Regions from separate parts of the Marinilactibacillus sp. 15R genome, predicted to be linked through region 2. Evidence: riboswitches for the same ligand, from Rfam matches in the RefSeq annotation. Region 2 holds a riboswitch; the other holds the start of a gene.
What was found. Region 2 has a riboswitch for nickel and cobalt ahead of BKP56_RS04050 (heavy metal translocating P-type ATPase). Riboswitches for the same ligand answer to the same signal wherever they lie in the genome.
Positions count from the first base shown of each region.

Region 1 (3,427 bases), 1.3 Mb from region 2:
CATTTTTTCCAACATAAATTATGGTATGTCCTTTTTGATCCATGCTAAGATACTGATATTCATCTTCATAGTTTTTAAAAAGATTCTTTTTCCCAACTATAAGATCTCCTTTTACTAATCCTGAACCAGTAATTTCCTTAATACTTCCGTCATGGTCAATAGTCGATAAATCTAACGCTTTAAATGCAGTGGTAATCGCTTTAGCAATCGGATGGTTCGATTGTTGTTCCATGAACACAACCTCTTTTAAAAGTTCAGTTTCTAGTTGATAATCAGTTACTTTAAAGGTGCCATATGTTAGTGTGCCCGTTTTATCGCTATAAAGAATATCCATCATATTCAATGCTTCCATAGCTGTTCCACCCTTAAAAAGGATCCCATTTTTAGCGCCATTACTAATAGCACTGAGTGTAGCCGGAGTAGCTGCTGCTACTAATGCACACGGACTAGCAACTGTTAGTAAGACCATGCCTCTGTAAAAGGCTTCTTGAAAGTTGAAGTCACCAAATGTGTAAAGAGCCAATATAAAGATCGGGACAATGATCAATACAGCTGTAACGTATTTCGATTCGATTCTATCAATAATTTTGGATATCTTAGATGGTCTATTTTGTGCTTCTTCTACCATTCGTATAATATTAGAAAAAACGGTTTGATTGCTTAGTTTATTTACTTTTAAGTAAAAGACATCCCCTTCATTAATTGTTCCAGCTAAAGCTTCATTGTCTTTTTCTTTTTTAACCGGAATAGATTCCCCGGTTAATGCCGCTTCATTTATTAGAACACTCCGATCAAGTATGCCATCTATTGGAACTTGTTGACCTTTTGATACAATAATTCTATCTCCAATGGCCAAATCTTCAGTAGACACTTCTACCACTTCACCGTTTTCTTTTAAAAGTTGTGCAGTTCTTGGTGTTTGTGACATGAGTTCTGAAATAGTCTTCGTGGACTTTGCTGAAGCATAGGATTCTAACAATTCGGCACCAGCAAATATAAATAATAACATGGCGCCTTCTGATTCATAATTGATCAATACTGCTCCAAGAGCAGCTAATATCATCAATAAGTCTACATTTGGAGATCTTGTTTGGATTGTAACGGATACAGCATTTTTTGCAGCAAAATATCCTAAGAAACAGATCGAACTATAAAAAAAGTATTTACTCATTAAATCAGAGAATGGCATCATTGTGACGCCCAAAATAATAAAAAATGTACCTACAATAAAAACTGTCCTGCTTTCGTCTTTAATAAATAGTGAACCATTGTACAACTTCCTTCCTGCTTTTATTCTCATATTTTGACTAAAACCTCAGCTAAACTCTTGATTTCAATAAAAAAAAGACACACTGCAAGACAGAAAAACTGTCTCACAGTGTGTCTTTTTACACGCTGCTGCTACATGCTGTAGCCCGGCTGCATAAACTTTTAAAAAGCTTACCGCTTGTTCATTAAAACGTATCATACCTTAAAAATAAACGAATGATACATATTTGATTTTTGATATCCAAATTTTAACTGTTTATTGCGTATTGTCAACTATAAATATTCTTTCTAATGACAGTAACAGTAGAGCGTTAAATACCTATCAAATCCATTATTTACCTTAGTATTTGGTCAATCCATTATTCTCAATAACTTTCTGGTAAAAGTAAAAACTGTCTTTTCTGATTCGAGCAAGGTCTTTTAAGTCATGATCTTCTCTATTAACATAGATAAATCCATACCGTTTCTTAAATCCTTGATGGGAACTTAAAATATCAATTACCGCCCATGGACAATACCCTATCAGCTCAACACCATCAGCGATTGCATCATTACAGGCCGCAATATGATCTCTTAGATAATCAATTCGGTAGTCATCATGCACTTTTCCATCTTCAGTAAGGATATCTGATGTTCCCAATCCATTTTCTGTAATAATCAGAGGCAATCTATAGCGTTCATAATAGTCATTCAATACTAAGCGAAAGCCCATATAAAAGAGTAAATTTTATTTTTTCATATTGATCCTGAATAATTCATAGATCTAAATTCAAGCTTTTTTTTTTGAAGAAATTGCCCATTTTTAAATTAGGCAGATACTTCCTTCCAAAATAATGTGTTTTCGAACAGGATGCCTACGGAAGAAGGTCATAATAAAAAAATTTGTCTATTTAAGGGCAGACGAATCCCTTGAAAAAAATCGGTTTAAAAATTTGTGTGATAACTAGTCTAAATCCATTGTTTGGATCGCCGCAGGCGTTCAAAAACCTTATAAAATTCAGTTTGATACACATGATAGCTTGACAGTTTGAGATAGACCTGTCTCCCAGTTTGAACAAGTTTACCGGCTACTTTAAGCAATGTCAGCCGGATGGAATGGATCGTCATGCCCTGGTTCACTTTATCAAAACCAATGGTTTTTAAAAAATTGACGAGGTTGTATGCAAGGACACTGATCATCATTCTGACATGATTTTCTAAGAAACGCGGGCTATCTGTTTTATCGAAGTAAAAGCCACCTTTCGCTTCTTTGATGAAATTTTCCATTGTTCCACGCTTGCCGTAAAGAGAAAATATGACTTCAGGCGAGACGTTGTCGGATAGATTAGTCACAATAAACGCATGATGAAAAAGCAATTCTCCTCCTTCACGGACGGAACGTATACAGACACGACGGGGTTTCGACCAGGATTGTGCTTGATAAGGTAGTGAAAAATACTGCACTTCTCGCTTTTCCCATTCTTGATTGTCCCCGTAAAGAACAGAGTGTTCAGCTAACTGACTTAACCTCCGATTGCTCTTTAATCGGATAACGTACTGGCTTTCAGTTGCTTCACAAGACTCATACACCTCTGGTGTGGCGAAGCCGCTGTCCCCCCGAACCAATATCTCGGTATGAGGTAACGTGCTCTTGTATTGGTATAACAGCGGGGCGATAAAAGCTTTTACCCCTTTAGATGTGTACTGATTGCCTGAACGCAGTTCAGCTTTTAAGAAATCTCCGGTCAGTCCGTCAAAGGCAACTAATGGGTGATAGCCGTAGGTTTGATAATGGGCATTATAATCTGTTTGTTCTTGGCGTCCAAAGGTATCCGAATGTGTGGAATCGACATCAATGATTAACTCGGTATCATTGCGAATCAAACGCGCTTTATTAATCAGCGACTGATTTAATGCTTGGAGTTGATCGATGTTCTCCTCGGTGAAACGATCCAGAAACCGTGAGATTGACGATTGTGAGGCCAACTGCTTTTTACCGAGTACAGCTTGAAAGACTGGATCCTGTCTTAATAGATTAGCTGATGAGTCTGCCGAGTAACCAGCAATTAACTGCATAATAAGCTGTTCCAATATCGCTAAGTTATGATGGGTAAAATAAGCCCGATGATCTGTGATATGGAGCCATTGTTTAGCTAATTGTGAAAAGCCGAAGGTATTC
Region 1 is NZ_CP017761.1:2,321,362-2,324,788, forward strand. Features, by position in the region: partial or broken gene BKP56_RS11430 (heavy metal translocating P-type ATPase) at 1-1,269, opposite strand, end outside; NiCo riboswitch at 1,367-1,465, opposite strand; partial or broken gene BKP56_RS11435 (family 1 glycosylhydrolase) at 1,610-1,978, opposite strand; gene BKP56_RS11440 (IS1380 family transposase) at 2,218-3,427, opposite strand, start outside.
Region 1: it holds a riboswitch for nickel and cobalt, as region 2 does, so the genes downstream of both, BKP56_RS11430 (heavy metal translocating P-type ATPase) here and BKP56_RS04050 (heavy metal translocating P-type ATPase) in region 2, are expected to answer to the same signal.

Region 2 (3,427 bases):
TCTGCATTCGCTAGCGCGGGCGCATCATTAATCCCATCGCCAATCATCCCAACAACTTCTTCTTTTCCTTGGCTTTTTAAGACAAAATCTATTTTATCTTCCGGTAACATGGAAGAAATATAGTCATCTACCTTTACTTCCTTTGCAACCTGTGCCGCAACCTTTTCGTTATCTCCCGTTAAAAGATAAACCTTGATGCCCTCTTTTTGGAAATCCGCAACCGTACTCGCTGACTGCGGACGAATTCGATCCCGGAGTGAGAAGTAACCGACGACTTCATTTCCCTTCGCTACAAATATGGTCGTATCGCCTTTTTCCAGTAGCTTTTCAAACTGATCAAATTTATCATATTGCTTAAATGCATCCGGTTTTCCAACTAGGATTGCCCCTTTTTTAATTCCCGAACCAGCAATTTCTTCAATCGATTCCGCTTGATTCACTTGTGCTAAGTTAATCTCTTTAAAGGCAGAAACAATTGCTCTTCCGATTGGGTGACTGGATTGTTGCTCCATATAAATGACTTCTTTTAACAGCTCTTGGTCCAAATGATAATCGACCACTTGGAAGTCGCCATACGTCAATGTTCCGGTCTTATCTGTATACAAAATATTCATTGTACTTAACGCTTCCATTGCGGCTCCACCTTTAAATAAGATACCGTTTTTGGCTCCATTACTTATCGCGCTTAACGTAGCCGGTGTAGCTGATGCCATCAATGCACATGGACTAGCCACTGTTAAAAGTACCATTCCACGATAAAATGCTTCTTCTAATGGTAGGCTTAGGAAATAATATAGAAAGAAGATGAAAATAGGTATGATAATTAAAACGCCAATCACGTACTTACTTTCAATACGGTCTATAAACTTTGCGATTCGAGAAGGTTTGTTTTGTGCTTCTTCAACCATCCGGATAATATTGGAAAACATGGTTTGATTCAGTGTCTTGTTTACTTCTATATGAAAAACATTTCCTTCATTAATCGTTCCGGCAAAAACTTCCTCCTTTAACTCTTTTTCTACTGGGACAGACTCACCCGTTAAAGCCGCTTCATTCACGATTGCATTTCGGTCGATCAAGCCATCAATAGGGATTTGACCACCTTTCGATACCACGACAATGTCCCCAATAACTAACTCTTTCGTAGGGGTAACCACTACATCCCCATTTTCTTTTAGCACTTGGGCTGTGTCGGGTACTTGCGCCATTAATTCTGAAATCGCGCTGGTGGATTTGTTCGTTGCATAATCTTCCAAAACTTCTGCAGCAGCAAAAATCAATAGCAACGCCGCTCCTTCAGACTCAAAATCAATGATTACTGCACCAACTGCTGCCAAAACCATTAATAGGTCGACATTTGGTGAGCGATCTTTAATCGTTTCAACAACAGCATGTTTTGCCGCATAGAAGCCTAAAAAGAAAATTGAAATATAAAATAGTATGGAACTGTATGCATCATTTAGTGGGATAAAGATAAACCCTAAGATTGTAAATAAAACACCGACAACTAAAAATTGTCCTTGCCTACTTTTTGTTAGATACTCAACCATTTCTAAAACCTCTTTCATATTTTTTGTTTTTTTGCTTACCAATTATTACAAATCCATTTCATCTCATCTTTTCACTCCCCTTTATTTAGAAATATATATATAAAAAAGGGCACACCTATAGAACAGAATTAACTGTCCCACAGGTATGCCCTTATTATTTACATACTCTGCTGCCGCAAAAATTGCAGCCCGGCTGCATGGACCTTTTATATGTCCACCGCCTGTTCAGATCACAATGAATATAACCAACAAAATCTGTTATATTCCAAAGCTTTCATTATTTAGTTTTAATATGCTTCATTGATTCTCATGTGACTATTATAACAAATTTTTTTTGAATTTCAAATCGCTTTTCCATTATTTGAACAGGGTAGAATAGCAATCGCAGCCATAAGCTTTGTGGCGGATCGAAGTCTAGGAAATGTATGCTTCCTTAGTTAGTTCATAAAGTTTTATTTCCACTTTTTTAAATAATTTTTGATATTCTTCTCCCATTTTTTGGTAAATTTCTAATAATTGCATCAATTCTTTTTTTTTAATAAATCACCCATGTGTTCACTCCTGTTCTCCCTCTGTTGTTTTGAATATTCATAATACTTTAAAGGGTTCTGTTGCAAAGTTTTAAATCTACTATCAAATAAGGTAGAATAATAGAAAAAGATAGCAGGAGGAATGACGATGAATCATTTTAAAGGAAAGCAATTTCAGCAGGATGTGATTATTGTAGCCGTGGGCTACTATCTTCGTTATAACCTTAGCTATCGTGAAGTTCAAGAAATCTTATATGATCGTGGCATTAACGTTTCTCATACGACGATTTATCGTTGGGTGCAAGAATATGGCAAACTACTCTATCAAATTTGGAAAAAGAAAAATAAAAAATCCTTTTATTCATGGAAAATGGATGAAACGTACATCAAAATTAAAGGAAAATGGCATTATTTGTATCGAGCCATCGATGCAGATGGTTTAACCTTGGATATTTGGTTACGTAAAAAACGGGACACACAAGCAGCCTATGCTTTTCTTAAGCGGTTAGTGAAGCAGTTTGATGAACCGAAGGTTGTAGTCACAGATAAAGCCCCCTCTATTACAAGTGCCTTTAAGAAACTAAAAGAATACGGCTTTTATCAAGGGACAGAACATCGTACCATTAAATACCTGAATAATTTGATTGAACAAGACCATCGTCCAGTAAAGAGACGCAATAAATTCTATCGAAGTTTACGCACTGCTTCTACCACGATTAAAGGCATGGAAGCCATTCGAGGATTATATAAGAAAACCCGAAAAGAAGGCACTCTCTTCGGGTTTTCGGTCTGTACTGAAATCAAGGTATTATTGGGAATCCCAGCTTAAATCATAGATACCGTAAGGGATTTTATTCTTTATTTAAAACTTTGCAACAGAACCGAAACAGGTGTGAATTATCTACAGTCTTGGGTAGGTGGCGGAAGTAGTATTACACCGTTACTGGATGAACGTGGGGAAGTTGTTATTGATATTACCCCGCAAATGTAAAAAAGAGAGTTGATTGCTTTGATTTATAAAACCGTTTACAGTAAAATTAAACGATATAGTACTATAATTTTTATAATTAAAATTTTAATCAACTATCTCAATTGATAAAAGGAGTGAACGCTTTGTCAGAAGATAAAAGCAATCAATATAATGCACCAACAGAAGTGAAAGAAATTGACATAGTGAATACTTTTGAACTGGAAGAATTAGCAAAAGAAGTTATGCCAAGTGGTGGATATGGATATATATCTGGCGGTTCCGGGGATGAATATACAAAGAAACAGAATATAGATTCTTTTAACCACAAAGGCATTTTACCTAGAGTATTAGCAGATGTCGAAAATCCAGATACAAAG
Region 2 is NZ_CP017761.1:821,806-825,232, reverse strand. Features, by position in the region: gene BKP56_RS04050 (heavy metal translocating P-type ATPase) at 1-1,550, opposite strand, end outside; NiCo riboswitch at 1,681-1,789, opposite strand; gene BKP56_RS04045 (IS6-like element IS1216 family transposase) at 2,229-2,909, shown strand; gene BKP56_RS13975 (DUF6440 family protein) at 2,973-3,071, shown strand; gene BKP56_RS04040 (lactate oxidase) at 3,194-3,427, shown strand, end outside.